One region of the Paenibacillus sp. 2TAB26 genome, then DNA from elsewhere that is predicted to be linked to it. Evidence: riboswitches for the same ligand, from Rfam matches in the RefSeq annotation. Region 1 holds a riboswitch; each other region holds the start of a gene.

Region 1 (10,466 bases):
AACGACCATGAAGAGTCTGTTTTGCGTCAACGTTCCGTCTCCTACATCTCTTTGGATTAATTTCGTTCATAAGAAAAAAAAGGCAGTCCAGAACAGATAACCTAGTTCTGGACTGTCTTATTGTATTTAGGGATTAAACCTTCGCTAATGCAGCACGTTGCTCTCTGACTTGGTAAGTAGCCAGCATCATGTTGCGCAGTGAAGCAACCGTTTCTTCCATTCCGCGTGTTTTCAAGCCGCAGTCCGGATTAATCCAGAAGAGCGTAGGATCGAGCACTTTAATGGCGCGCTCAATCATGCTGACCATTTCTTCCACTGAAGGTACACGCGGGCTGTGAATATCGTAAACGCCTAAGCCGATGCCTTGGTCATAGGTGTTCTCCTCAAAGCTATGAATCAGCTCGCCATGGCTGCGCGAGGTTTCAATGGAGATGACATCTGCATCCAGCGCAAGGATGGAATCGATAATATCATGGAACTCACAATAACACATATGTGTATGAATTTGTGTGGTGTCACGCACAGCTGAAGTCGATAGACGGAAGGCATGCACGCCCCATTTTAAATAGGCATCCCAATCACTGCGTTTAAGCGGCAAGCCTTCTCGCAAAGCTGGCTCATCAACCTGGATCATCTCTATACCTGCGCTCTCAAGCGCCTTTACTTCCTCTGAGAGTGCAAGCGCAATTTGGTATGCGACCTGCTCGCGTGTGATATCGTTGCGGACAAATGACCAGTTCAATATCGTAATCGGACCCGTCAGCATCCCTTTTACCGGATGGCTTGTCAGCGACTGCGCATACACGCTTTCGGTTACTGTCATTGGCTCAGTAAATACAACATCGCCATAAATGACAGGCGGCTTTACGCAGCGGGAACCATACGATTGAACCCAGCCGCCTTTTGTAAATGCGAACCCATCCAGCTTCTCTCCGAAAAATTCGACCATATCCGTCCGCTCAAATTCACCGTGAACGAGGACGTCAATGTTAAGCTCTTCTTGGATTTCAATCCAATTTTTAATTTTATCGTTGATAAAGGAAGCGTAGTCCTGCGAGCTGAGCTCGTTTTTTCTCCATTTTTGCCTTGCTTGGCGTACATCCAGCGTTTGCGGGAAGCTGCCGATTGTTGTTGTTGGAAGGAACGGCAAATTCCACTTTTGCTGCTGCAGCTTTTGTCTCTCCACAAATGGCTTCTGCCTCGTTGAAGGATGCGCCGCAACCGCTGCTGCATCAGCAGCTTGACGATTGCGGGCAGGAGAAATGGATAAATGATGAATCCGCTCGCCGTTAAGCTTAAGCTCAAGCTTGCGAAGTTCTGAGATGTCCGCCTCATTTACTGTCGCTGTTTCACTTAGCCACACGATTTCATCCAGCTTTTCTTCCGCGAATGCAAGCGCCTCACGCAGCTCTACTGGCAGATTGGTTTCGTTTTTTGCCGTTACCGGCACATGCAGCAGGCTGCATGACGATTGAATGATCGTGCGCTCAGCTGGAATGTATGCGGAAAGCTTTTGCAGCAATTCGAGCTTTTGCTTATAGTCTGAGCGCCAAATGTTGCGTCCGTCTACAAGTCCGATACCAGCGAGCTTATCCTTCGGATAACCAAATTGCTCAAGCGACTTCAAGTTTTGCTCCAAACCATGAACGAAATCCAAACCGATCGCTTGTACCGGCAGAGCAACTACAGCTTCATAATGCTCAACCGCTTCAAAATACGTTTGAAGCATTATGTTAAGCGCTGGTGCTGCTTGGTTCAGCCTTGCATAAATCGATTCAACCCATTGCATCTCTTCCTCAGAAATAGAGGTAACAAGAATTGGCTCATCGATTTGCACCCATTGTACGCCTTCTTGCTCAAGCTCCTTAAGCAGCTGAGCATAAAGCGGTATAAACTGCTCAATGAGCTGCGGAAGCTGCTTGGCATCGTAGCCCTTCGACAGCTTGAGGAAGGTGTATAGACCGATAATGACAGGTTTACCTTCAATGCCAAGCTTTTCTTTGGCTTCGCGGTATGCAATCAGCGGACGGTTTTCCGTCAGTATCGGTGCAGCACCCGCAAGTTCTGGCACGATATAGTGATAGTTGGTATTAAACCATTTGGTCATCTCGCAGGCTTGTGCTTCCTGTGTCCCTCTCGCCATAGCGTAGTAGGTCTGAATGGGAACAGGACCTCCTTCGTAGGAAAAACGCTCTGGCACAAGGCCAAACATCGCTGCAGTATCCAGCATTTGATCATACAACGTAAAATCATTAACAGGGATTAAAGAAATTCCTTTATCCTTTTGCAGCTTCAGGTTGTTAAGACGAATACTTTCAAGGGTTTGAAGGAATACCGTTTCGTCCAAATCACCTTTCCAAAAAGCTTCAAGCGCTTTTTTCCATTCCCTATTTTCGCCGATACGCGGATATCCAAGTACACTGTTTTGCAGTTTGCTCACGTTCATATTTCCTCCTAATAAGTGTAATTATTATGAAATAAAAGCACAAAAAAGAGCGTCGTTACCTTAAAGAAGCAAAGGTAAAGACGCCCGGCGTTTTAATAAACAGCGGTTCTGTCTTAACACCTCCCTATCTCCCGTAGGTAAAATCAGTGTCGTTCAAATAGGCAGGTCTCCTGGCTCCAGAATCATCATCGTAAGCTTGCCTTCCCAACCTTTTAAGGTCAGTGGCGTTAGCGCTTAGACTCCTCTGTTACAGTGGCGGGACCGCGTCGGTTTTGCACCGGACTTCCCTTTTAAGCTCAAGCTATACAGCAAGAGCACCTATTTCCACTTATTTCAGTTGTTGATCTCTTTTTTTAGGATCACGAATAACTATACACGCAAAATAATAACCATACAATGGAAATCATTATAATATCAAAAAAAAGACTCTCCTCTAAGCAGCCTGCGCTGCAAAAGGAAAGCCTATTGGTTTTTTATATAATTACCTAACCAGCCAACCGCCATCAACAGCCAAAATATGGCCGTTCATATAATCAGAAGCTGAAGAGGCTAGGAACACCGCTGGTCCAATCAAATCCTGCGATGTACCCCAGCGTCCCGCTGGTATGCGCTGCAAAATTTGAGCACTGCGAACAGGATCCTCGCGAAGCGCTTCGGTGTTGTCTGTACTCATGTAGCCTGGGGCTATCGCATTTACCTGCAAGCCTTTAGCTGCCCATTCGCTGGCAAGCGCTTTGGTAAGACCGGCAACGGCATGTTTGCTGGACGTATAACCTGGAACATTAATTCCGCCTTGGAAGGTTAACATCGACGCAATGTTAATAATTTTCCCTGAGCCCTGTTCAATCATATGTTTCCCAGCCAGCTGGGAAAGGAGAAATACAGAATTCAAGTTAACATCGAGTACATCCTGCCAGTCCTCGTAGCTATGCTCTGCAGCTGGCGTGCGGCGAATGATACCCGCGTTGTTGACCAAAATATCGATGCGTCCCAGTTCTTCAACTGTACGATCAACAATTCCAGCAAGCTTCGTTCGGTCAGCAATATCAGTCTGAATTGTAATCGCTTTGCGTCCAAGCTCTCTTATCGCTGCTGCCGTTTTGTCAGCAGGCGTTTGGTTCGTGACAAGCGCGATATCCGCACCCGCTCGTGCTAATCCAAGCGCAATCGCTTCTCCAAGCCCGCGCCCTGCACCTGTGACGACAGCTGTTTTACCCGTCAAATCAAACAAACTCATCGGCTCAGCTCCTACCTTTAGTACGCTTCCCATTTTCCGAAAGCGCTGCTTTCATCATTTTTATATTTTGTGACTCATACCTCGCCGCAACGTCCGCATCTATACCTTCGTCTGTGATGATATAGTCAATTTCATGCAAACCGGCAAACGTTATTAGTGCACCCTTATCGAATTTGTTATGATCGGCAAGGCAGTAGACGACCTTGGCATTTTCCATATACAGTTTCTTCAGCTTCGTCAATTCTTCTGTGAATATGGTAAGCCCATATTCCATATGAATGCCGGTTGTGGAAAGAAACAGCTTGTGTACATTCAGTCGTTTAATCCATTCCTGCGATTCTGCGCCGATAAGCAAATTGTTATGCCGGTAGCCCCCGGGAATAACAAGCCTTACTTGGTCCTTCGCAGTCAACTCCCGAATGATAAGCAGATCGTTCGTAAGTACCGTAACCGGGATATTGGGCAGACGCTTTGCCATTTCGAGCGTAGTACTGCCAGCATCAAGCGCAATAATATCATTAGGCTCGATGCAGGAAAGAGCAAGCTCCGCAATCGCCGCCTTCTCCCGCTGATGCTTGCTGTTTGGGAATTGCAGCGGATAAAGGCTGTCTTCGCCTCTATGCTGGGGCACAGCTCCGCCATGAGTCCGTTTCAGCAATCCCTTCTCTTCTAGCTTCTCTAAATCTTCACGAACCGTTTTCTCCGTGACTTGAAACAGCTCGCTTAGCTCGGAAACTTTAACCGCGCCAAGCTGCTCCAATTTATCTATAATCTTACGATGCCGTTCGGCAGCAAGCATAGTGCACCCCCTGTAGCGAATGTTTCTATTTTAGCTCGCTTGCAGGTACGGCGTCCATATCTGTAAATGTGTAGTTCTCTCCAGCCATCGACCAGCAGAATGTATAATTGCTTGTGCCCACTCCTGAGTGGATCGACCATGGCGGTGAAAGAATCGCTTGGTCATTGGCAACAACAAGATGTCTCGTCTGCGAAGGCTCGCCCATCATATGGAATACGCGAGCATCATCATTCATGTCGAAGTACAAGTATGCTTCCATGCGGCGGTCATGGACATGAGAAGGCATCGTATTCCAGACGCTTCCCGTTTTCAAGCTCGTTACACCAAGCATAAGCTGGCAGCTTTGGATGCCGTCTGCGTGGATATATTTATAAAGAATACGTTCATTGGAAGTCTCCTGCGAACCAAGATGAGTCGGATTCGCTTCCTCCATCGTCATCTTGCGTGTTGCAATTTCAGCATGCGCAAGCGCGGAACAGAAATAAAGCTTCGCAGGGTTTGCTTTATCTACACTTGACAGCAGCACCTGACGTTTGCCCTTGCCAACATAAAGCACGTCGAGCTTATTCAGCTCGTATACTTCCCCATCAACGGAAATCGAAGCAGGTCCGCCAATATTCAAGAAGCCAACCTCGCGGCGCTCCAAGAAATATTCGGTTTTTAGCGTTGCAGCATCCTCCAGCTCAAGCGTCTCGTTCACAGGCAATGCTCCGCCTACAACCATTCTGTCATAATGCGTATATGTCATTTTTAATTGATCTTGCTCAAACAAGCTTTCGATCAAAAACTCGCTGCGCAGACGTTCCGTATCATATTGCTTCACATCAGTAGGATTAGTAGTATGGCGTACTTCCATTGGATAAAAGCCTCCTAAAAGTTATTTGCGTTTGACTCGCCTCGCAAGCTACGCTAATGTTTGTTATTGTTCGTTTTTATAATAACACACATTTACGAACATAAAAAGAACATTTTAAACATTTTGGATTACAAGGAACATTTTATTTTCGAGAAGATTGTACAACAAAAAAACGACCTTCGCGCGCATCATTTGCGAAGAGGCCGTTTGTTGTTTTTGAGGAAATCTACTGAAGCTTCCACTTTCGATAAACATAAAGAGATACCGCCATAAACATGCCGTATACTAAGACGGTAACAAATACGTTTCTTGGATCCGTCATAAGCGTATCACCGATCGTGGCGAACAACAGCATCGCTGGAATTTTGCCAATCGATGAGGCGATCGCATAAACGGTAAAGGAAACACGGCTTAACGCCGAGTACATATTAACTGCAATGGATGGAATGAACGGAATGAGCCGAGCAAACATAATCGTCAGAAAAGCATTCTGCTCAAACATCACCGTTAGTTTTCCGATGCTTGGATAACGGTAGAGAAATTTCTTCCCCCACTCTTGATAGCCATAGCGGATAAACAGAAACATCACAATGGATGCTGCCGCTGAGCCCGTCCAAGTCACTGCCGCGCCTAACACTGGGCCAAGAGCAGCACCAATGAGCCCGCCGATTACGGGATACGGGATGACAGGAAATAGTGCGACGAGCGTTGCCATAATGACGACGAGCGGCACATTATCCGCTTGCTGAAACCACGTCAAAATCACATCGCCATAACGATAAATAAGAAAAGCAATACTGCCATACAAAGCAGCTAAACCTGTTTTTTTGAGCATTGTTGTACCCCTGAATAGTAGATATCTCCAGCTTATCATTATTGAAGATAAATACGAGCAATGCATTGTGTCAAATTTAAGTTTTGGAATGACAACGAAGTGTTCGGGATATTTTCAACTTGCGCCGCAGCCGGTAAATGTGATCATCTACTGTACGATCTACCGGCGCCTCCATTGGCCAGACGTTGTCTAGCAGTTGTTCGCGCGACAGCGTTTGCCCTGCATGGCTGTGCATGAAATGCAGCAGCGCATATTCCTTCGGAAGCAGTACAATCTTTTGTGCTTTCCATGCAACGGTGTAAGCACCCGCATCCCATTCCATAAATCTCTCGACCTCTATCCCTGCGCGCTGAAATTATGCTCTTTCGTTAAATCCACAATGAACGAGGTAGGATCAAAGCATCCACCGAAACCAACGGCCATGACCATCTGTTTCCGCTAACGTTTTCGATTGCACCTTGCCCTCCAAATAATAATCAAGATGAAGATTTGGGTCCCACATATTATTGTAGAGGTGAAATATATCTCTTTGTTGCCCTATTCTCCTAATGCTGTCTGTTAATTCAACTTTGTCGTCATGAGTCATTTGGTTGGCTACATGGGTGTGAAACACACCAATAACACAATCCTCCGTTATTTTAGCAACCATTTCAGCAAGTCGTTTCACGCCATTCCCCTGAAACAACTCCATCTGCTGCCCTTTTAATAAAGAAGCTGCTTTGTCAAAATTCACAATCCGCTCATTATGCTCAGGCCAAATCAACGACTTTAACCAAAGATAATCGTCTTCCTCTTCCAGATTATTAACGTGCAAATCTATTCCTATCCTTGCAATCACTGGCGGACTTTGTTTTAGGAGATGCAAGGCAATGTCTCCACGAACTTCCGAGTGCAGTACCAGTTCAGCATCTATATTTCCATAGGTTTCACTATTGTTGTATTGATAACTATACTTATCCCAAAAAAGCTGTAGCCCCGCACTTGTGCCGATTTCAATGATTGCTAATGGTTTGTTCGTTTTTTGATACATATAACAAAAAGCAGGATACAAGTAAGCACAGCGTCTAACCTCATTCGTTTGTACAAGCTTGCTTTGGAGCAGTTGAACAATTTCGTTTTTATGCTGAAGGCAAAAGTGTTTAAAAAAAGGGAATGCCTCCGCCGCATCTCTCGGATCGTTAACTATGCTGCCGTAAAACTTTTGCAGTTCGTGGCTGCTCTCTTTGTCCAGCAAGTACTGAACCGCAGCAAAAAAAAGATTGGGAACTGGCTGGCCTTCTCTGCAATAAGAAGCCATCTGAAGCATTTCATCATCATCTGCAATGGCTAATGATAGCTGTTCATACAAACGGCTTGAGCCTTTGCATTCCCTCGTCGCGAACACCATAAATTGCTCAGTCAAAATAGGTTTGTTCAACAATGCCATCCCTCCATTTTCCCACTTAACGGCATTGTATCATGGCTATCGATAAATTATATTTCAATGATTTTATAAACTATATAGATTTCTTTTATCACGTGTACGTAGGATGATAAAGGACAAAATCAGCTATTTACCTAAAAAACCGCCTTCAGATTTTATAACTTGCCCGGTTATCCACTGTGATTCGTCACTCGCCAAGAAGCTGATTGCTTTAGCTGCATCCTCCGGCAAACCGATGCGTCCCATAGGGAACATTGGCAAAAAGCCAGCCTTCATCTGCTCATCCATCCAGCCAGAATCGGTGGGACCTGGATCAAATCCATTTACTGTAATTTGAAGCGGAGCCAACCCTACAGATAGCGGCTCGATAAGCCCAATCAATGCGCCTTTTGTTGCTATGTAAGCCAAATTATTCGGATCAGGCCCTTTTGAAACCATAAAAATAATTCTGCCCGATGTCCCTTTTATTTGGTTTTTCTCAAATCTGCTCGCAAACTCTGTGCTTAACAATATCGGCCCGCGGTTATTCACAGCATAATGTTGGTCCAATATATTTATATCCAAGCTTTTATAATTGGAAGGTACGCAATAGGTGGCGTTGTTAATTAAAATAGTCGCGTGGCCTAACGACCTTTCTACCTGTTCCATTATAAGGGCAGGAGTTTCCACATCGGCAAAATCCGCTTCCATATGACTTGCCCTCACGCCTAAGTCTTCTAGTTCCTTACGCAGCTGCTCAGGCCAATCCTTCTCTCCCCCATTGCCTTCCGTTTCATCAAAAGCATGCATATTCGTTTATCCTGTACTTATAATCTATCTATTAGATTTAATACATGCTGTTTAATCTGCTTTTTCTCGTCGTCTGATAGGGCACTGGATCGAAAATTTTGTAAATTGTCATCAGGTATGATAATGGTTGATGGCTCCTCAAGCTCTTTTTTTCGATTATCTCCATCTTCAACCATCGTGATATGAGACTTGCTGAATTTCGTATGTACGATTTCTGATTTAACATAATTTCCATCCAGATCATAATAATCCACGACCATTTTGATGTCAGAGCTTAAATAATTTTTATTTTCTGCAAAAGCAGTAATAGAGTTCACCTTCTTAAAGCCTGTTTGTTCATAAAAGCCATCTTTGTTTTTCTCTGAAAAAATTTCTATGCTAAATGCCTCGATATGCTCGACTTTAACTGTATTGCTGCAAGCGCTTAACAATACAACAAATGCAGATATTACGCTTAAGTTCATTGCAATAGCTAACCAATCAAATCCTCTCATGACTTTCATAGCTTCACTCCTCATCGCAATTTCCAATAAAATCCCATTACTTTATGATTGCAAAGCTTTCCTCATTTGTAAAGGTTTTATCTATAGACAAAAACAGCCCTCTACCAACGCGGCAGCGGACTGAATATTGTGCTTGTCCTAACAAAAAACGAGGTGGACAAATCTCCACCTCGCATGCAAACCCATTAAAATATTTTCCGACCAGCCGCATCGGCAATGCCCGATTTGCGGTAGAAATACGTATTGATCACGTCGCGCCAATGCTTGGCATGAGCAGCTTGAAAGGTCAAGCGCTCAGCGACATGCGCAAACCTTGCTTCATCGATTTTGCCCGCCAAACCTGCCCAATCCCGCAGCATCTGATCTGCTTCCTCCGCACCCGCAAAATGGGTATCGTAGATATGCTGAATGACCGTCTTGCCAGAATGGAGTACATGGGTATAAGGCACATGATGGAAAAATAACAGCAGCTCGTCTGGACAAGTGTCCAAACTATCATACTGCGAACGGTTTGGTTCATTATACTGTGCGGTATATCCTGTTCCACTCGCCTGCGTCCGGTCAACGCCGATACCGTCACGATCTGCAAAATGGTAGGTTCCCCATCTTGAATACTCGTAGCCATCGACATCCGGACCAAAATGATGGTTAGGCGTGATCATCCAGCCTACGCCAAGCGGTGCCGTATAGCTTTCATATAACAGCCACGACTTCATCAGCATGTCACCGATTGCTAAAGCTATCTCAGCATCATTGCCAAACGTTGCGGCTATCCACTCGTGCGAAATCTCCTCGGCTGTTAAAGCCGGGTTCCACACCAGCCGGCCATATCCGTAAAGATTGGCTTGTGCGAGAATATGCCCTGTCCAGCTCTCTTCATTCCCAATATTGCTCACCGCTGCAATTCCGCTATATTTCATACCGTACAATGTGCCATCCACCACTCGCTTAACTTCAGTCGATGCACCTTCCGCATAGGTATCGAAATCCATTACCTGCTTCCACTGCGGGACGAGATAGCAAAGATGCTTCTGTTGGCCGGTATATTCTTGAGTGATCTGGAACTCCATCATCTGGTTCGTTTTCTTCATCGCGCCAAACAATGGGGATACGGGCTCGCGAACCTGAAAGTCCATCGGTCCATTCTTAATTTGTAGAATGACATTACTCCGAAAACGACCATCGAGCGGTTTAAAATGGTCAAATGCAGCACGTGCTCGATCGATCTTCCGATCACGCCAATCCTGCATGCAGTCATAAACGAAGCAGCGCCAAATGACGATGCCATCGTGAGCTTCCAGTGCTTCAGCCAGCATATTCGCTCCATCTGCATGGTCACGTCCATAAGCAAATGGCCCCGGCCGATGCTCAGAATCTGCCTTCACGACGAAACCACCGAAGTCAGGAATAAACGCGTAGATCCGTTCAGCCGTTTCCTTCCACCACTGCTGCACACCAGCATCCAGCGGATCTGCAGTGGCCAGACCTCCGGTTTGCAGAGGGGCAGCAAAGTTAACGCTCAGAAACAGCGTAATTCCGTACCTGCGGAAAATGTCTGCAATAACCGCAACAACAGGA
Region 2 (10,466 bases), on a different contig from region 1:
TATTATGGTTGCGCCTGCTGTAGGCCCGACGATTGCAGGACTCTTGATTGAAAACTTAAGCTGGCACTGGATTTTCTGGTTGTCGCTTCCGTTCCTAGTCATTGCACTATTATTCGGGATTATGTATATGCAAAATGTTTCTACCATAACAAAACCGAAAATTGATATTTTTTCTCTCGTATTCTCAACGCTAGGGTTCGGCGGTATTGTGTTTGCCTTTAGCAGTGCGGGTGAAGGTGAAGGCGGCTGGGGCAGTACAAAAGTGATTGCGACCATGATCGTTGGTATATTGTCCCTTGCGATTTTCGCTGTTCGTCAATTGACGATGAAGCAGCCGATGATGAATTTACGGGCGTTTAAGCATCCGATGTTTGTTGTAGGAACGTTAATGGTATTTATTTGTATGATGGTTATATTATCTTCTATGCTCGTTCTGCCTATGTATTTGATCAGTGGACTTGGTCTTAGTGCACTGACAGCTGGCCTTATTATGCTGCCAGGTGGACTTATTAACGGAATTATGTCTCCCATTATGGGCAGCCTGTTCGATAAGTTTGGTCCTAAGTGGCTTGTTATTCCAGGTCTTGTCATCGTTGCCGCTGCGCTATGGTTCTTCTCAGGCATAACGACAGCATCAACCATTACATTAATTATTGTCCTTCATTCATGCTTGATGATCGGTATTTCGATGGTATGGATGCCTGCACAAACAAACGGTCTAAACCAGCTGCCACGCGAGTTGTACCCGGATGGTACGGCGATTATGAATACACTGCAGCAGGTCGCTGGCGCTATCGGTACCGCAGTTGCAGTAAGTATTATGACCGCAGGAATGACAGGCTTTATGAAGGATGTGGCTGATCCTACAGATCCGGCCAATGCTCCGCTTGCGTTGACAGCAGGAATTCAGAACGCATTTATTTTCGCTATGATTGTTGCCATTATCGGTTTGATCGTTGCTTTCTTCATTAAACGGGTTCATGTGAGCAAACAGCATTAATAGATTTGAATACTAGAGACAGTCTATGGGAACATGGACTGTCTCTTTTTTGATAGAACGATTGACTGTGAGAACAATTATCAATTACAATGATTGAAAATATGCTGTAGACAAGCATTTGCAATACTAAAGGCGGGTCAATCCATGAAAAAGATTTTACTTATTGAGGATGAAAGAAATTTAGCGCTTTTTATTGAGCTTGAACTGCGTCATGAGTCGTTTGAGACAGTTGTTTCTTATGATGGCAATAGTGGTCTAGAGCGCGCCTTGCGAGAAGAATGGGATGTTATTTTATTGGATCTAATGCTGCCTGGCATGGACGGACTTGAGGTTTGCAGGCGTATTCGGGAATCAAAAGCAACACCTATTCTTATGCTGACAGCGAGGGACAGCGTTACAGACCGAGTATCTGGCCTTGACAGCGGGGCGGACGATTATATCCCGAAACCGTTTGCGATTGAAGAGCTGCTTGCACGTCTACGCGTTGTATTTAGGCGACAGGATATGATTGCATCTGATCATCGTTCTATTTTGTCTTCTGGTGAGTTAACTGTAGATTTAGACGCTAGAATCGTTAGCAGAGGCGAACAAATCATAGAGTTGACTAAGCGGGAATACGGATTGCTGCTTGCTTTCATGCAAAATCCGAACCGTGTCTTCTCACGGGAAACGCTGCTTGATACCGTATGGGGTTACGATGCGGCTGTCGATACGAATGTTGTTGATGTATATGTGAGATATTTGCGCAATAAGATTGATGTCCCCGGAGGAACGAGCTGCATTCAAACGCTGCGCGGTATTGGGTATGTGATGAAAAAATGAATAATTTGCGCGTAAGTTTCTCACGAATACCGATCAAGTGGAAGCTGACATTATGGTCGGCGCTGCTGTTATTTCTTTTATTTGCTGCATACAATGCCGTTCAATATATGTTTGTAGAGAAGTGGATGAATAAACAAGCAGAGACGAACACACAGGAAGACATGCGGGAAATATTGAACTATTTATTGGAAAAGGAGTTCACTTTCGAGCAATCGGAGTTGAATTCAATACGAAGCTTTCTTGAAAAAGTAAATGGTAAAAATCAGCTAATACGCGTGCTTGATGAAGATGGAGCACCGATTATGATTGTCTCTGATAATCTAACAGAGCAGTGGTTAGATGCTTATCCATCTTCGAGTTTAGCTGCCAAAGGGTCGTGGTTCCTTGACCAAAACCTGCTGCTTATGCGGAGCCCTTTAACGATCTTCTCGTTTAACGGAACAATCGAAATTGTGAAAAACATCGAGGATTTTGAGAAGCTTAGTTCAGCTTTTTTTCGAATTATGTTAATTTGCTGTGTCGGTGCCATTGTTATAAGCGGCATCGGCGGAGGATTGCTGGCGCGTCAGCTGCTTAAGCCGCTTCAAGCGATGAATGTTGCCATGACCGGCGTAAAGCAGAAAGGCTTACAAGAAAGGGTTCAGCTAAACGAAAATAAAAATGATGAAATTGCAACGCTCATGAAGCTGTTTAATGAAATGATGGATCAGCTTGAGCGCTCGTTCGGGCAACAGAAACAATTTGTAGAGGATGCTTCTCATGAGCTAAGAACACCAATTGCCATCATTGAAGGGCATCTCGCACTGCTGCAGCGCTGGGGAAAGGATGACCCTGCAGTTCTGGAAGAGTCTTTGCAAGCTTCGTCGCAGGAAATAGCTCGGCTGAAAGGACTTGTACAGGAGCTGCTCGCATTGTCTCGTGCGGAGAAAGAGCCCGCTTACGGGAATGAGATGAGCAGCCATTCGAAGCAGAACATGGAACAGCTTATTAGAAATATAGAGGTGCTTCATCCGGAGTTCACTTTTCATGCTGATTTGAGTCATTTGTCAGACGTAGATCTATTTGTGTCTGAGCAGCATTTGGAGCAAATTATGCTCATCTTACTTGATAATGCAGTCAACTATTCGGGAGAAAGCCGAAGAATAGAGCTTTGCTGCTTGCTAGGAGAAACGGATGCTGTCATTCAAGTCACAGATTTTGGCGTTGGCATATCTGATCAGGACTTACCGCTCGTTATGAATCGTTTTTACCGCGCAGACCGTTCGAGGAGCGGCACAAGCGGCGGTCATGGACTCGGGCTGGCGATTGCGAACCGTTTGGTGCAACGATATGACGGTAGTTTGCTCATTGAAAGTAAACTTCATCAAGGTACCACCGTTTCAGCTGTTTTTAAACGAGTTACCCGAAAATGAATGTCGGGTAGCTTTTTTTTATTTTCACAGCATTTTCTCATTTTAGTAGGTTACAATAGGAACTGTTGAATTGGTGGTAATGATTTTCATTATCAAATTAAAAGTGGGAACGAGAGGTATGACAAAGATGAAAAAGAATTATATCGTAAGTGTCGTATTGTTAACGATGCTAACAGTGCTCGTATTAGCAGGTTGTGGAGCGAATAATGCAGGAAACGATAAGACGAATGCTTCTTCGCCATCGCCAGAGGCGAGCCCAGTAACGACTGAAGCAGCTGGTGGAAGTAATGATACGAGTAAGAATAACAACAAAGAGCAAGTCGTAAACGTGTTTACAGCAAGACACTATGATGTTGACAGCCAGTTGTTTGATGCCTTTACGAAAGAAACAGGCATTAAAGTCAATGAAATTAAAGGTACAGCAGAAGAGCTCGTTGAACGTTTGAAGCGAGAAGGAGAAAGCTCAGAAGCAGATCTGTTCATTACAGTAGATGGCGGCGTTCTAAATTATGCGAAGCAAAATGAAGTGCTTCAACCGATTCAATCCACAACGGTTGATAGTAATGTACCCGCAGAGCTGCGGGATAACGAAAACAATTGGGTTGGCATTGCAACCCGTGCACGCGTTATCGTTTATGCCAAAGATCGTGTAAAGCCGGAGCAGCTGTCCACCTATGAAGATCTTGCAAATGCCGCATGGAAAGGGAAAGTATTGGCGCGCTCGTCTGCCAGTCTTTATAATCAGTCGCTGCTTGCTTCATTCATCGAACTAAATGGAGAGCAAAAGGCTGAAGAATGGGCGAAGGGGATTGTAGCAAACTTTGCTCGTGATCCTGAAGGCGGAGATCGCGACCAAGCGAAAGCGGTCGTTGCTGGTCTAGGTGATGTTGCGATTATGAACACTTATTACGTTGGGCAAATGTTGAATTCGAAGGATACGGAAGAGGTTAAGGTTGCAGAGAAAATTGGCGTATTCTTCCCGAACCAAGAAACGACAGGCACACATCTTAACATCAGCGGTGTAGGCCTTACTAAGCATGCTAAGAATAAAGATAACGCTGTTAAACTGATCGAATTCATGACAGGCAAGGATGGGCAAACACTGTTAACGCAAGGAAGCTTCGAATTTCCTGTAAATGCTGCTGCAGAAAAGCCTGAGTTGTTAAAGGGCTGGGGTGACTTTAAAACACAGAAGCTGGATTTCTCCAAGCTGGGCGATCATAACAAAAAAGCAGTCGAGCTTCTGGCTAAGGCAGGTTGGAAATAAAAATGATGGCTTCCATCTCTTTGCGAAATTTAAAGAGAATATTGAACGGCTGGGTTATATTGAGCGTAATAGGGGCCATCATGGCCTTTATTCCGTCTCTTTATATTTTTTTCGGTTTGTTTGACAAACCGAATGAAAACTGGCAGCAAATCAAAGAGTATATGCTGTTTGAATCTGTCGTTCAATCTTTATATCTTGTAGTAGGATCGGTGTTTTTCTCCGTTATCATCGGCGTGTCGCTTGCATGGCTTGTTGCAGCCTATGATTTCCCGATGCGGAAGTTCTTTCACTTTGCATTTTTGCTGCCACTGGCTATTCCACCATATATTGCAGCTTATACTTACGGTTCTATGCTGAGCTATACGGGCAGCATACAAGTTTTTATGCGAAATACGCTCGGCGTAACCTCTAACCAAGCTTATTTTGATATATTGTCCATGAAAGGCGCTATTTTCATATTTTCAATGTTTTTATTTCCTTACATTTATTTGATGACCAAAACCTTTATGGAGAAGCAAAGCGCAGCTTTCATAGAAAACGCAAGATTGCTCGGCAAAGGGCAGCTTCATATCTTTTTCCGAATCGTATTGCCTTTGTCGCAGGCTGCAATTATCGGCGGAGCCAGCCTCGTCGCATTTGAGGTATTGAATGATTTTGGAGTAACAAAACATTTTGGCATTGCTTCGTTTACTGCAACGATTTTCAAAACATGGTTTGGTATGTATGACGTTGATTCTGCCCTGAGATTATCTGCACTCCTAATGAGCGCTATTATTGGTTTGTTTATTATGGAGAGACTGCTTCGCAGGCGAAAAATGTATCATTCCGCGACAAGCAAGCTCAATCCGCTTAAACGAAGGAAGTTATCCTATTTAGGGTCAGCTGCTGCTATTTTTGTGAGCACGGTTATATTTGCCTTTTCGTTCGCTATTCCAGTAGTTCAGCTCCTCGTTTGGGCGACATGGACATATCAAGATGTATTGAACAGCAAATTTGCGCAGCTCGTCTCAAACACGCTTTTGGTTTCCCTTGTTGCGATTACCGTGTTAATGCTGCTTGCTGTTATTGTCGCCAATGTAAGCCGGAGCCTGAATCGATCGCTTTTGTCGCTTGCAGCAACAAAGCTAATTTTAATGGGCTACTCTATCCCGGGTGCTGTTTTGTCCATTGGCGTGCTTGCTTTGTTTATTTCCCTAGACCATCAATTAAGCGGCGTCTATTCATGGTTAGGTTTTGGATCGAGCAAGCTCGTGCTCAGCATGTCGCTCGTGATGCTTGTTTTCGCCTATGTAATCCGCTTCCTTGGTGTAGGATTTAATGCGGTGGAAGCGGGATTTGATAAAATAGGCAATCGTTATTCTGAAGCTTCCAGAACGCTCGGCATCGGTATGACTGCTACCTTCTTCAAAGTTGACTTGCCTTTAATAAAAGGCTCCATATTAGCAGGCTTCCTGCTTACCTTTATGGAAATTATGAAGGAGCTGCCGCTGACGCTGCTGCTGCGCCCGTTTAATTTTGAGACGCTAGCGACAAAAGCCTATCAATATGCAAGCGATGAGCAAATTCATCAAGCTTCGGTACCGTCTTTATTCATAATCACGGTGGGAATGGCAACTGTTTTTGTTTATCATTGGTTGGGAGAGAAGAAATCCAGATGAACTTTTTTGAGCTGACTAACGTTTCTTTTAGCTATGATAATGGGAAAAAGAGTGTATTAGAAAACTTTACGATGCAAATGCAGAAGGGTGAAGTTGTTGGAGTGCTTGGTCAAAGCGGTTGCGGGAAAAGCACGCTGCTGCGGATTATTGCCGGGCTTGAGATTCCTGCCTCGGGACGTATTGCCGCTGGCGGCAGGGTTTTAGTAGATGATCAGCAGTTTATTCAGCCTGAGCAGCGCGGCATAGGCATGGTGTTTCAGGATTATGCGTTGTTTCCTCATCTGACTGTCGGTCAAAATATATTATTTGGTTTACATCGATTATCAAGAAAAGATAGATTCAAACGGCTGGATGAAATGCTGGAGCTGATACAGTTAAATGATTTCGTCAAGCGTTATCCGCATGAGCTTAGCGGCGGTCAGCAGCAGCGTGTTGCTTTTGCTCGTGCGCTTGCCCCGTCTCCCTTGATGCTGTTGATGGATGAGCCATTTAGTAGTTTGGATTCACACTTAAAGCAAAGCATTCGGGAAGAGCTGAAGCGATTGCTTCACAAAGCCCAAATTACGTGTATGTTCGTCACCCATGATCAAGAGGATGCAGCTGCTATTTGCGATCGAATCATTCAAATCCCGTATAGACAAACCCCAGCAATCCCGATATGATTGATTAAATAATCGCATAATTGAATAGAGAAGGTGCAAACAAAAGCATGCTTTTGTTTGCTTAATAGGGAAGTCCGGTTCAATGCCGGCGCGGTCCCGCCACTGTATGTGAAGAGTGATTCTCTGCAAATGCCACTGTCCGATTCAAGGATGGGAAGGTGTGAGAATCGCGTTGACGCACGAGCCAGGAAACCTGCCTTTTTTATTTTGTTTCTCATTCTTCGGGGGTAAAGAATGTGGAGGCGTAATCGTTTTGCAGGACGCATCATATATTTTAGTTATATACGGTTGCTATTCTTACATTCGACATGCAGATCCCCTAATAGAAGGGGGTCTTTTTTTTATTGTTAAGGTTTGTGTGAATGAGACAAAAAGGAGTAGAAAAGAGACGATGGCAAAGATCTACAAGAAATGGTTACCAAGCTTAATCATCCTATGGCTGTTTATTGGTTTATTAGCTGGCTGTGCCAGTCCGGCACAAAGCGTTAATTCCAATACCAATCAAGTGCAAACCAGCAACGAAGGACAAGTGGGAAAAGAAGCGGAGAAAGCCGCTGATGAGCAGCCAACGAGTACTTCAGCATCAGAAACGGCAGAGGCAACGCAGTTGCCTAGCGAAGATAAAGATCAAGATAACGCGAAGGCAACCGACAACGCTGGCGGTAAGCAAGCAACGCCTTCCCCGAAGCCGAAGCAGTCAAATGAGCCAAAACTGGATGATCCAAAAACGAAGCCTACTGCTTCTGCGAAACCAACCAAAACAGACAGTGCGGCTACTGCGAAGCCCGTCACACCTGTTGCAACGCCGAATCCTGTGCAGACGGTTACGATTTCAATTGTCGCGGACAAAGATACGGGAACGGTGCTTGCACCAACTGCCGTAGAGTTCAAGAAGGACGATACCGTTCTAGATGTATTGAAGAAAATTACGAGAAAAAACAAAATACAAATGGAATACAGAGGTGTTAAAGGCGGTGCTTATATCGAAGGCATCGATAATATTTACGAATTCGATCTGGGTGCGAAGAGCGGCTGGATGTACCGAGTAAACGGTGAGTTTCCTAACAAGGGCGCCGGGGTTTACAAGGTTAATGAAGGTGATGTTATTGAATGGTTGTACACAACTGATCTTGGCGAGGATATAGGAGCAAAATTCGATGAATAGTGCGTTCGGTTCGGTACATCCGGTTACGAGCTTCAGTTATTATGCAGGAGTCATTACATTCGGCATGCTCTTATTTCATCCTGTTTTCTTATTGACGTCACTTGCTGCGATTACGGTAATTATTGTCATTCATGGCGAAGGGAAGCGGCTGCTTAAGCTGCTTCCTTATTATGTTCTAATGGGCGGTTTAGTTGCTGTTCTTAACCCGCTGTTTTCTCATCGCGGGCGGCATATTTTATTTTATTTTATGGATCAGCCGATCACGTTGGAAGCTATTTTATATGGTGTGACGATGATGCTCTCTTTATTGTGCATTTTACTAGCCTTTGTATCGTTTCAGCAGATTGTTACGACGGAGAAATGGATGTATTTATTTTCACGAGTCGCTCCGCGAACTGCACTGCTAACCTCGATGTCGATTCGGTTCGTACCGCTTTTCTTGCGGAGACTGGATCAAATTACTACGGTTCAACGAATAAAAGGGGTTTCGATTCTCGAAGGCAGCTTGAAAAAACGGAGCAAGGATGGCATGCTGCTCGTTCGTGTGCTGTTGACCTGGTCCTTGGAGGAGGCGCTTCAGACCGCTGATTCTATGAAAGCTAGAGGGTATGGCGCAGCTAAACGAAGCTCTTATGTCATCTATCGTATGGATCGTAGAGATTGGTATGTTCTATTGTTTCTTGGAGCAATGGCACTAGTATGCATTTGGGGCTGGATGCAAGGTTTTGGTGTGCTTACTATTTACCCGCGTCTGGAAACAATGCAGTTTCATAGGGGGGAAGGCATTGCATACGCTTGCTATTGCGCCTTTCTGTTAACACCAGTCGTACTTGAAGAAATGGAGAGAAGGTCATGGAAGTAATTCAGGTTGATCAATTGACGTTCCATTATCCGGAATCAACGGTTGCAGCACTCGATAACATTACTTTAAATATCAAGCCAGGCGATTTTGTCGTCCTTTGTGGGGCATCCGGCTGCGGCAAAACGACGCTGCTTCGGCACTTGAAAAAAGAAACGCAGCCTACGGGGAAACGCTCAGGCACCATTAAGTATAATCGTGTATTGCTAGAGGAACTGCCTGCGGTCGAGGCGGCTGAACAGATCGGCATGGTGTTTCAAAACCCTGAAAATCAAATTGTGATGGATCAGGTATGGCATGAGCTGGCTTTTTCCATGGAAAATGTCGGCTATGGGCAAGCGGTTATGCGTAAACGACTAGCCGAAATGAGCCATTTCTTTGGGCTGGATGAGCTGATTAACAAATCCGTTCATGAAATATCGGGGGGACAGAAGCAGCTGATCAATCTTGCTTCAGTATTGCTGCTGCAGCCAAAGCTGCTTCTATTAGATGAGCCCACCTCTCAGCTTGATCCGGTAGCGGCGCGAGATTTTCTGCAGTTTATTTATCGGCTGAATCAGGAAATGTCGATGACGGTTATTATAAGCGAGCATCGGCTGGAGGATGTTATTCCACTTGCAGATCGAATCATTCTGCTGGAGGAAGGCAAAGTGAAATACGACGCGCCGCCGAGAGAGCTATGCCGGCTCGTTGGTGTTGATGCAGCGCAGAAAGAAATGCCATACCTGCCTTCCGTTACGAAGCTGTTTCTATCTGCCCAGAAGGCTGGCAGCCTACCAGAAGCAAATCAAATTCCGCTTACCGTGCGTGAAGGGAAGAAGTGGCTCTCCAATGTTTTCGGCGTACATACAATAGGCGCAAATCATTCAGTAATCAACGAAAGCAGCGAGCTCGAAAAAAAGGAATGGCTGCTTGCTTGTGATGAAATAACGTTTAAATACGAAAAAGCGAGTGCAGAGGTGTTGAAGAAGCTGTCGCTTAACGTGTACAAGTATGAGTTTTTGGCGGTGCTTGGCGGCAACGGGGCTGGAAAAACAACGATGCTGCAAATGATGGCCGGATTATTAAAGCCGCAGCGAGGCAAGCTGAAGCGGGATAAATCGATTAAAGTTGGTTATTTGGCGCAAAATCCACTGCTTTATTTTAGCTACGATACAGTTGAAGAGGAGCTTCAGCGAATGGCGGATTACGCCAAACTCGATGATCGGGATCGGAAAATAGCTCAGGTTGTCGATTCCCTGCAGATTTCCTCTATTTTGCCGAAGCATCCTTATGATTTGAGCGGAGGAGAGCAGCAGAGAGCGGCGTTAGCCTTAGTGCTGCTTGGTGAGCCGGATGTTCTATGCTTGGATGAGCCGACAAAGGGGCTTGATCCCATAGCCAAGCAGCGAACAGCGGAGCTGCTGCAGCAGTTATGCCATGCAGGCAAAACCATAGTCATGGTCACACATGATATTGAATTTGCTGCCGAGCATGCAACGCGCTGCGCGATGCTGTTTGATGGAGCAATATCTGCTGAGTCGGAGCCGGCGCAATTTTTTGGTACTAATTATTTTTACACAACAGCCATCAATCGAACGGTGCGTGAATGGCTGCCAGAAGCGCTGACGACAGAGGATGT
Region 3 (10,466 bases), on a different contig from region 1:
CAGTCAATATGAGAAGTGGACAGACCGCATTTTAAAGGAATACGAGGCTTTTGATTCGCTGGCAGGTTTGTATTCCCAAACGATTAAAAATCACGAAAAGCTGTCTGAAAATCGGTTTGCTACCGTTTATGAGGACGGCACACGGGTGATCGTCGATTACAACAGCAAGACTTTCGTCGTAGAGAAGGGAGCGGGCGCCTAATGCAAGCAAAAGCTAGAGTCCGTGCAGCGCGCCTTCATCTCTGGAAGCGCTACGGAATGGGACTGCTGTTCATGCTGCCATGGATTATTGGGTTTGCGATGTTCGTCATTATCCCGATTAGCTGGTCGTTATTTATGTCCTTTAACAAGGTGCAAGTAGCGGTCGGAGGATTTAAATATGAATGGGTCGGATTGCGCAATTTTCGGGATGCTTTTTTGAAAGATAACATTTTCCCAATTGAACTTATCACTTATTTCCAAGAAATGCTGCTGATGGTTCCGATCATCGTTATTTTTGCCCTGCTGATCTCACTAATGCTGAATCAGAAATTTCCTGGACGATTTATTTTCCGCGCGCTGTTTTTTCTTCCAGTTATTTTTGCAACAGGGCAAGTGCTCTCGGAGCTGTTCTTGCAAGGAGCGGGAGATATTCCATTCCTGGAGCAGTACAATTTGCTTCCGATAGTTGAGGAATATGTTGGCAAGCAATTTGCAGAGACCGTAATGGCAGTTTTGGGCAAAGCGATTCTAATTTTATGGTATTCCGGTGTGCAGATTCTTATCTTTATTGCGGGTTTCCAGACGATTTCACCAACGATTTATGAGGCTGTGCGGATCGATGGCGCCTCCCCTTGGGACAGCTTCTGGAAAATAACGCTGCCAGCTTGTGTGCCATTCATCAGCTTGAATGTGCTCTACACGATTATCGACCTGTTCACATTCCCGCTTAATCCTGTGCTGAAGCATATCAAAGACAACATGTTTAAGGTCGATACCGGTTACGGCTACGCCAGTGCGCTCGCTTGGATTTATTTTGGACTCATCTTCGCGCTGATCGCCCTCGTATTATGGCTGTTTAACCGGAGCCTCAAGACAAGGAGGGTACATTCATGATTACTGCGATGAAGTCTGAGTTCGAGAAGGTTAGCCGCAGCGTAAGGGGAGTTCTATGGGGCCGCAAAGCCCAGAAAACAAAAATGCTGGTGCTCGGACGAAGCTTGTCTGACGGATTGCTGGCGAAGCTCATCATTTATTTGCTGCTCTCGATTGTCGCTTACCTTTATTTACAGCCGATTCTTTATATGGTCAGCACGATGTTTAAGAACATGAGTGATCTCCTTGATCCGACGGTAAAGTGGATTCCGCGCGAGATTACTTGGGAAAATGTGACGAAAGCGCTGAAGGGTCTGCAATACCCGGAAGCGCTCAGAAACACTGCCCTCATATCGGTGACATGCTCGCTCGTACAGGTCATTATTTGTGCGATGACCGGCTATGCGCTTGCTAGGCTGGAGCTGCCATTCAAGGGACTTTTTACGGCGCTAATCATATTGACTTTCTTGATTCCGCCGCAGGTTATCATCATTCCGCTTTACGTTATATTCAGCAAGCTCGGCTTGTTGAATTCGATTTTTGTGTTTCTCATACCGGCTATATTCGGGCAAGGCCTTAAGGGAGCATTATTTATTCTCATTTTCCGGCAGTTTTTCAAAGCGCAGCCGCCAAGCTTGGAGGAAGCAGCGAAGCTGGACGGAGCTTCTACAGCGAGGCTGTTTTTCGGAATTATGCTGCCCCTTGCAAGGTCAGCATGCTTAGTCGTGTTTCTTTTCTCATTTATTTGGTACTGGAACATGTATTATGAGCCATCGATGTTTCTTACCAAAGGCTTCACGCCGCTGTCGATCCGCCTAGATATGCTGGAGGATGTGCTGAATCCGTCCTTACTCGGAAATACGCGAACCATCGTTAATCCGATTACGGAGAGCACCAAAATGGCCGCAGCCTTCCTTATCATTTTACCGCCGATCATCGTATTTATGTTCCTTCAGCGCTGGTTCGTTAGCGGCATTGAAAGAACGGGAATTGTTGAATAGTTCTTTGTCTGTGCTAAGGCGCAGCAGCTCTTTGGGGGGGTGATGTTTCGGCAAACAGCTGCTGGAACGGTTTCAACGTTATAAAGAATGCTAAACCGCAAAAAACGAGGGGAAGGCTTACGAAACTAAGCTTATGCTTACGAAGCCAGTTTTGCTCTACAAAACTAAGCCTATGCTTACGAAGCTAGTTTTGCTCTACAAAACTTAAAGCTTAAGCTTACGAAGCCAGTTTTGCTTCACAAAACTAAGCCTATGCTTACGAAGCTAGTTTTGCTCTACAAAACTTTAGGAGGCCAAAAAATGAAAAACAAAAGCGCTTTGACATGGATGTTGTGTATGGTCTTGTTATTTTCAGTCGTTCTCTCAGCTTGCTCCGGCAATGGAGAAAAGAAAACGACTAATACTCCTTCTAATAATACAGCGACAGATGCACCTACGGATGATGCAGCCAAACCGGCTACAGAGGAGAAGCATGAGCCTGTTACGATTAAACTCATTTCATGGTCCGATTCCTACACGGAATTATACAAAATGTTTAACGAAAAATATCCTTGGATCACAATTGAACAGGTTCCTGTAAACGGCAAACCAATTATGGAGATCATCGCTACTTTGGAAGCGGCAGGAACGCCAGCCGATTTAACTTGGATCGACAGTGATTTGATCTCGTTTGACCAAGCTGGCTTGGTTGAGGATTTGACTCCTTATATCGAGAAGGATATGACATTCCAAGATATTCAGCTGCCTCAAGGATTTTTTGATACGATGACGTATAAAGACAAAAAATTGGCTGTGCCATTCGTTGACGTACCGATGTGGATACTCGTCAATAAAGATTTGCTTGCTAAGCATGGTGTTGAAATGCCAGCAAATGATTGGACTTACGATGATTTCCGCGATGTAGCCAAAAAAATTACCGATCCAGAAGCAGGGGAATATGGCTTAACGACACAGCCAGAATTTCAAATGCGCGTTCTTAGCACAAAAGCAATTGCTGACGGACATGCTGCAAACATTCATTACTTAAATGAAGATTTGACACAAAGCTTGCTCAATACGCCAGATGTAATGAACGATGTTAGATGGCTTTCAGATTTTGTGTGGAAAGACGGCTCCATGCAGAGCAATGCGAAAGCTAAGGAACAAGGCGATGTATCGAGAGAATTTATTAACGGTAAAACGGGCTTTGCGATCGGCGGAGACTGGGTGCTTCCAGGCCTCAAAAAGGATGCAAAATTTGAATGGGATGTTTTGCCTTTCCCAAGAGGAAAAGTAAGCCAACCAGGTTATAGTATTTATGGTCCGCTTTCACTGCTCAGCGGTTCCAAGCATAAAGAAGAAGCTTTCCTATGGATCAGCTTCCAATTCTCCAAAGAAGCGCAAAAATGGAAGATTGACCAAGGAGCAAATGCTTCGGTCATCGATCCTGAATTGACCGCTTATTATGATGAAACGCCAATGTGGGAAGGCAAAAACAAGGAAGCTGTTAAAATTGCAAAGGAAAATGCAAAAATACAGCCGGGCGTAACCGTTCCTGCTTGGTCTGAATACAACTGGAACAATATTTTGAATGAAATTATTTTTGATGGAGCAGATATTAATAAACTGATTCCAGAAACGGAAAAATGGAATAAGCGGACGCTAGAGGTTCGTGAATCATTGAAATAATCGGAGTCTACCTTTAGTAGGCTAATCTCGAAATCACCCTATGTCGCTTAGTTTGCGGCAATAGGGTGATTTTTTTGTATTAATAAGGTATGTGGATAGCCTAAGTTTAGTAATTCATAAACTTAGTCATATAAAATAATTAATAATTTCAATATAAATATGTATTATTTAAGAAGTTTCAATCTAATTGGTTTAATTTACATAACATTTTAGTTAAACTGGTTTAATATAGATAAATTAACAGTGGGGGTTATCAAAAATGAAGATGGGATTACGCTCGTTGACGAATAAATTTATGCTAGTCATGGCCGCCGCATTAGTCATAATCGTTAGTGTGATTCTCATGTATGAATGGAAATCTACTCGTATAGCTGTCGAGCAGCAGCTTCTGGACAAGGGTCGCACGATGGTTTTATCGCTAGCTCGAACACTTGAGAATGTTACGGAGCAAGATTTTAAAACAGGTGTTGTGCTGGAGGATGGAACGAAATGGGACGGAAACAAGCTTAAAGAGGACTTTTTCAACGATACATTGACTGTAAATCCTGAAAGTGAGAAAGTGGCTGAAAAAAGGCTAAAAGACTCATCCTATGCGGGAAAAGAATCGGTTTTGTACAATGGAGAGTCTATTCCGCTATCTCAATATGAACTGAAATATGATAGTGCCTATGACCGCTATACGGATTACCGCTGGCAAGGCATAATGGATAGTTTTCTGACCGAGGAAAATGTTATTTTTGCTATTGCAGGCGCTTATTCAGAAAATCCGAATTTTGCGGGCTATATCCCAACACATAATAGCATTTACAGCCCTATGGGAGAAGAATCAAAAGATACTTGGGGAGACGAGGGACTTCTTAGTCAAAACTACCGGGCCAATCGGATTTTTAACGACAAAACAGGCTACAATGCCGCTACGAACACGAAGACGGATGATGTCCTCCTGCAAAAATATAATAGACTCATAGACGGGAAAACGGTAGAAACGTGGGATATTTCCTATCCCTTAATTATCGATGGCAAACATTGGGGGGGCGTACGTGTTGCATTGTCAAAAGAAAAGGCAGATGCGCTCATTGCTTCAGAAAGAACGATGGTTGTCATGCAATTTGGCGGCCTGATGGCTGTTGTTTTGGTTGTTTTGTTTCTGCTATCACAATTTATGGTAGGACGTAAGCTTCGTAATATTGTTCATGCAGCAATTAATCTTAATTCTAGCGAAGCGGATCTTACCTATCGTATAGAAAATAAAGGAAATGATGAAATTGCTCGCTTAGGCGAAGAAATCAATCATTTCATTGCCCATATGCAAGGCTTAATGCGGACGATTCGGAACAATGCCGCATCCGTATCGGATTTTGCAGGTCGATTGGGTGTAGGCTCGCAGCAAAGCCGAGAGCTCTCCTCACAGCTTGCTTCCTCTGTGAATGAGATGGCAGTTGGCGCGGAAAATCAAGCGGACGGGGCAGTTGAGGCAGCAAGGTCTATGGAGGAAATGGCGACGAGCGTAGGAAGGATTGCTCATTCCTCGAGCCAAATGTCGGAAGCGTCGAACGATATGCTGCAAGCAGCGGAGCTGGGCCATGAAAAATCGGATCATGCGGTTGGTCAAATGGAGCGGCTTGGCGCGGCAACGGCTTCAATATCAAGAGTGATCGGGCAGCTTAATGAGCGCTCATCCGAAATCCAAGAGATGGCAGGCACGATTGCTGCTATTGCAAATCAGACGAATTTACTCGCTCTAAACGCTGCTATAGAAGCGGCACATGCAGGAGAGTATGGCCGTGGATTTGCAGTAGTATCAAGTGAAGTGAGAAAGCTGGCTGAACAGGCTTCGGCTCATGCGGGCCATATCGAAGAAACGATTAATGAGGTGCTAGCCTTGACTGCCGATGCTGTTGGCGCGGTCACTGCAGGAGAGCAAGAAATGGAACAAGGATTACTCATCGTTCAGGAGCTGAAGGTATCTTTTGACACGATATGGAAGGAATCCCGACTTGTAGCCTCACAAATTGAAGACGTATCTGCTTCAACGGAGGAGATGGCAGCAGGCAGCGAGGAAGTGAGCGCTTCCGTTGAATCGATGGCGCAAGTCGCCAAGGATACTTCAACTCATGCTGCGCAATCGGCAGCAGACACTGAGCGGCAAAATCAGCTCGCAGCTGAAACGCAGCAGCTTGCTTCATCTGTAAATGAGCTTTCGGAGGAGCTTCAGCGCTCGATTAAGAGATTCAAAATTGAGTAATTTGTAACTGAAGTAGATTTATGATGAAATACGAGTCATAGTCACAATAAATTGAATAGAGAATTGTACAAGTTGAAAAAAAACGGTCAGAACCTTTGTCTAATCCTTTCAAATTTGATACAATTCACAAAACAAGCACTTACAATTTCATAGAATAGCTAATATGGTGCTGCCGTGAATCTATCATTCACAAGCAGCTTAATAGGGAAGTTCGGTCAAAATCCGACGCGGTCCCGCCACTGTATCGCGGAGCAGACGATCATGTTGTCCACTGTCATATCATGACGGGAAGGAGATCGTCTAAGCAATGAAGCGAAGCCAGGAGACCTGCCATAGGAGCGCTCTATATTTCTCACGAGGATGGGAGGGAGATGTTTATTCGTGCTTTTGCAATAGGTGGATTCCTATGCTTCCATGCGCACGTGTTTATCCAAACATCTTTCCACAAACGGAAAGATGTTTTTTTGTTGCCAAAAATGATTAAAGGGAGAGAAAACATTGCTTAATTTAAAAAGATTTATGAAAAAGAGTTTACCTGCAATTTTAAGTTTTGTATTGGTGTTTACTTTATTTGCACCACAAGTAGGTAAAGCAGCAGATCATTCTGCGAATGCTTCATTGAATGAGATGATTGATAAGACGGTTGAGTATTATAAAAACAAGAAAAAGCCTTTGACATCGTGGGTGGAAATTGTAGCGCTTTGGGGCGCTGGCGTAAATTTGAACGACGGCGACTGGCAGCTTCCAAGCTGGGAGAAACAGGAGCCTACAAATCCGGTACTAAAACCGGATAATGGAGGAACTGAGCATATCCGTTACATATTCGGACTGCTTGCTATGGGCGAAGATCCTGCTCATGCGTGGGAAACAGATCGTAATCTGTATGCCGAGCTGGCATCGCAGCAAGATGCAGCCACAGGAGCAATTGGTTCAACAAACAAACATATGTGGGCAATGCTTGCCCTTGATACTGGCGAAAAGCTAGGCAGCAACGTTGGAAAATGGGATGCAGCTGCTAAGAAAAAAGCAGTAGATTTTTTACTAAGCAAGCAACTGGCTGATGGCGGCTTTGCTTACTTCGGAACGAAGTCTGATCCAGATATGTCAGGGATGGGCCTGTTAGCACTTGGAAATTATCAGGATGACAGCGCTGTTCAAGCGGCAATTGAAAGAGTGAAAAGTTATTTACAAACGATAAAGCTAAACCAAGAACATATTATGTTTAGCGACAATAACTCGAATAGTCTATCCACTGTAGTGACCGGAATAACGGCTATTGGCGAGGATATTTTGTCTGATGTCTGGACAGCGAATGGTAAAACGGTACTTGATTCTTTCTCTTTATTCCAGCTTCAGGATGGATCATTTAAATACCTTCTTAGCGGCGGATCTAATGGAATGGCGACTGAGCAGGCGCTAATTGCCCTGCTTGATATTAAATATCAGAAAACGGTATGGCATCGATTAGAGGAAATTAAACAACCTATTTCTGTTAATATGAGTGTTGATGGCGTTACGGGTTCTGTTTATGGCAAGCAACCGGTAAACTTCACTCAAATTAAAAGGCCAACAGTGTTGGATGCGTTTAAGACTGCTTTGGATAATGCCTCACCAGCAATTTCCTACAATATTGTAGACAGCAGTTATGGCCCTTATATTAAAGGGGTTGCAGGACAAAATGCGGGCACCTTTGGCGGCTGGGATGGCTGGGTGTATACAGTCAACGGTATAGCTCCGAACGTAGGTGCAGGCTCTTACAAGCTTAAAGCTAACGACGAGGTTCGTTTCTTCTATAGCCGTTATGCAGATATTACAACTGGAACAACGCTTGTAAATGGCGCAACTAATCCATCAGTTGATGTAAAGCTTGTTGGAGATGAGTTCAACAGCAACGCGCTAGTGAAGAACAATTGGAAAATTAACTCTGACGTATCGGGACTGACGATTGAGTCGATCGTGAAAGAAAGCGATCAAAAGATTAAAATTCAATTGTCAGGCAAAGCTACAGAAAAAGCAGTTACCATCCAAGCACTGGGAGCAGCTTTAGTTGGTAAAAAAGACAGCACTACAATTACGCTGCGGGTTCCTGTAACCGCTAAGCTGCAGGTAGATGGCCGTTCCAGTTCGATTTATAGCAAACAAGCAGTGACGGTGAAAAACACGGTTAAGCCAGTCACTGCATTGGAAGTGCTAAAACAAGCACTCAATCAAGCAGATCCTAAAATTAGCTATAAAATTGATGACAGCAGCTACGGACAGTATGTTTCTGCCATAAACGGAGAAGCAGCGGGTACATTTGGCGGTTATGATGGCTGGATGTATGAAGTGAATGGCATTGCTCCAATGGTTGGAGCAGGTGAATACGAGCTTAAAGAAAACGATGAGGTTCGTTTCTATTACAGCAGATGGCCGGCTATTTCTTCGGGTTCGAAGATTGCCAATGGTGCTGTAGATCCATCGATTGAAGTAAAACTTGTAGGCGATGAGTTCACTAATCAAGCAACGGACATTAAAAACTGGTCAATTGATCCAGGAAATACAGGTCTTCAAGTTAATACCTTTACGCGAGATGGAAATAAAATAACGATTTCGTTAACTGGAACTGCAACTGGCGGCGCGATTACGATTAAAGCACTTGGGGCTGCTTTTGTTGGCGGACAAGATAGTGAAGATCTAATCTCAATTGCCGTACCACGTGTTGTTGGGGATACAACGGATCAAAGCTTTGCCATCAACAAGAACGAGAAAGAGGTTGTAGTTGGCGCAGCAAGCGGTGGTCAAGTAACAAACAATGTAACCCTTACATTTGAAACAACAGCATTGCCAAAAGTAACAGCGACACGCGGTACTACAGTACTTGAAATTCCAGCTGCTACAGTGGTGACAACAACGACATGGGATAAAGCACTAGCTCTCCCAAAAAATCTAAGCATCGATGAAAGTGGTCTGGCTTCCAAGCTGGATACCGTACTATCAGCTGACAGCAAGAAAGTGGAATCCATAGCCGTTCGCATTCAAGTTGGCGGTTCTGCAAAAATTCAATTTAATCAGCATGTATCCATCACGCTGAAGGGTCAAGGCGACAAGGAAGCTGGTTTCATTGATCAAGCAGGTGTATTCACGCCAATTAAGAAATACGCAGATTCATCCGTTCGTACGGATGAGGTTTATGCTTACAAAAAAAATAACGATTTAGTTATTCAAACGAAACATTTTACACAATTTCTTGCTTACAAAACTGCTGCTGTAACCAATCCTGGCGGTAGCGATGGCGGTACTGCTCCAATTGTTCAGAAGGTTACACTGTCCGTTGAGAAACGTTCGATAAACGAAGGCGATTTCGTTGCACCAATTACGGTAACTATACAAGATGGAGATACTGCTTTTACTGCACTGAAACGTGCACTTGAAGATAAAAGTATAGCAATTGATTACTCTGGTTCAGGCTCAAGCACTTATGTAAAATCGATTGGCGGTCTTGCTGAATTCGATAAAGGCAAGGAAAGCGGCTGGATGTACTCCGTTAACGGCGTTTTCCCTAAAATTAGTGCGGGTTCCTATACTTTGAAAAATGGAGACGTGCTGCGCTGGCAGTATACGAAGGATCTAGGTAAAGATCTTGGCGCTCCAACAGAGCCAGGTGAATCAGGTGGAATAGGCGGAGTAGGCGGTGGCGATAAGCCAGAGCAGCCTAATGCGACGAAATACTCAGATGAATCAAAAATTGCAAGCTGGGCTTTGGAAGCAGTAAACAAAGCAACTGCACTAGGCTTCATGCAAGGAACAAGTACGAGCAATGCAACATTCGAGCCTAAACGTAATTTGACACGTGCTGAATTTGCAGCGCTAATGGTTAAGTACTCCGGAGCTGACCCTATTATGGAGGATTCCGGCTTTAAGGATGTTAACAGTGGGGCATGGTATTATGGTTATGTTAAAGCAGCCAAAGAAAAAGGATTGATGTCAGGTGTAACTGAAACTTCTTTTGCACCGAACCAACCGATTACAAGACAAGAAATGGCTGCCGTTTTAGTTAGACTTAAAGGTCTTGCTGATGAGAATGCGCCACAAGCAGCAATTAAGGACCGTGACGCTGTTGCAGCGTGGGCTGTTCCTTATGTAAATGTAGCGTACCAAAAAGGTCTGATGACAGGAGATAACGGCAAGTTTAATCCACAAGCTCTTGTTACACGTGAGATGGCAGCTGTTACGATCATCCGACTTCATGAATTGAAATCATAATTTACTAAGCTGTCTCGTAGGCTATTGCAATAGCTGCGGGACAGCTATTTTCTTGAAAGGAGAGTGTGGATTCAGGATGAACAAAAAATCCGTATCACTTAAATCGTTATTATTGTTGGTTATATACGCATTAATGCTTTCTTGCGTCAGTACGGCTCTGCTGCCTATGCAGCGCGCGGCAGCGGCAGAAACGATGGCGGTAGAGAATGAAATGACATCAGCTGCGAAACAAATCT

The links. Region 1 has a riboswitch for cobalamin ahead of metE (5-methyltetrahydropteroyltriglutamate--homocysteine S-methyltransferase). Riboswitches for the same ligand answer to the same signal wherever they lie in the genome.
Region 2: it holds a riboswitch for cobalamin, as region 1 does, so the genes downstream of both, AB4Z50_RS20960 (DUF4430 domain-containing protein) here and metE (5-methyltetrahydropteroyltriglutamate--homocysteine S-methyltransferase) in region 1, are expected to answer to the same signal.
Region 3: it holds a riboswitch for cobalamin, as region 1 does, so the genes downstream of both, AB4Z50_RS04410 (DUF4430 domain-containing protein) here and metE (5-methyltetrahydropteroyltriglutamate--homocysteine S-methyltransferase) in region 1, are expected to answer to the same signal.

The regions. Positions count from the first base shown of each region.
Region 1 is NZ_JBFRGC010000009.1:160,698-171,163, forward strand. Features, by position in the region: gene AB4Z50_RS11995 (hypothetical protein) at 1-60, shown strand, start outside; gene metE (5-methyltetrahydropteroyltriglutamate--homocysteine S-methyltransferase) at 134-2,440, opposite strand; cobalamin riboswitch at 2,590-2,783, opposite strand; gene kduD (2-dehydro-3-deoxy-D-gluconate 5-dehydrogenase KduD) at 2,928-3,683, opposite strand; gene AB4Z50_RS12010 (DeoR/GlpR family DNA-binding transcription regulator) at 3,688-4,482, opposite strand; gene kduI (5-dehydro-4-deoxy-D-glucuronate isomerase) at 4,508-5,338, opposite strand; gene AB4Z50_RS12020 (TVP38/TMEM64 family protein) at 5,565-6,173, opposite strand; gene AB4Z50_RS12025 (winged helix-turn-helix domain-containing protein) at 6,250-6,495, opposite strand; gene AB4Z50_RS12030 (DUF2332 domain-containing protein) at 6,568-7,593, opposite strand; gene AB4Z50_RS12035 (SDR family oxidoreductase) at 7,723-8,385, opposite strand; gene AB4Z50_RS12040 (hypothetical protein) at 8,403-8,888, opposite strand; gene AB4Z50_RS12045 (alpha-glucuronidase family glycosyl hydrolase) at 9,074-10,466, opposite strand, start outside.
Region 2 is NZ_JBFRGC010000018.1:109,106-119,571, reverse strand. Features, by position in the region: gene AB4Z50_RS20990 (DHA2 family efflux MFS transporter permease subunit) at 1-1,000, shown strand, start outside; gene AB4Z50_RS20985 (response regulator transcription factor) at 1,145-1,822, shown strand; gene AB4Z50_RS20980 (ATP-binding protein) at 1,819-3,234, shown strand; gene AB4Z50_RS20975 (Fe(3+) ABC transporter substrate-binding protein) at 3,362-4,501, shown strand; gene AB4Z50_RS20970 (ABC transporter permease) at 4,504-6,159, shown strand; gene AB4Z50_RS20965 (ABC transporter ATP-binding protein) at 6,156-6,821, shown strand; cobalamin riboswitch at 6,836-7,036, shown strand; gene AB4Z50_RS20960 (DUF4430 domain-containing protein) at 7,213-7,986, shown strand; gene AB4Z50_RS20955 (energy-coupling factor transporter transmembrane component T) at 7,979-8,848, shown strand; gene AB4Z50_RS20950 (ABC transporter ATP-binding protein) at 8,839-10,466, shown strand, end outside.
Region 3 is NZ_JBFRGC010000003.1:324,197-334,662, forward strand. Features, by position in the region: gene AB4Z50_RS04385 (DUF5696 domain-containing protein) at 1-202, shown strand, start outside; gene AB4Z50_RS04390 (carbohydrate ABC transporter permease) at 202-1,095, shown strand; gene AB4Z50_RS04395 (carbohydrate ABC transporter permease) at 1,092-2,075, shown strand; gene AB4Z50_RS04400 (ABC transporter substrate-binding protein) at 2,376-3,743, shown strand; gene AB4Z50_RS04405 (methyl-accepting chemotaxis protein) at 4,003-5,988, shown strand; cobalamin riboswitch at 6,136-6,337, shown strand; gene AB4Z50_RS04410 (DUF4430 domain-containing protein) at 6,508-10,230, shown strand; gene AB4Z50_RS04415 (S-layer homology domain-containing protein) at 10,307-10,466, shown strand, end outside.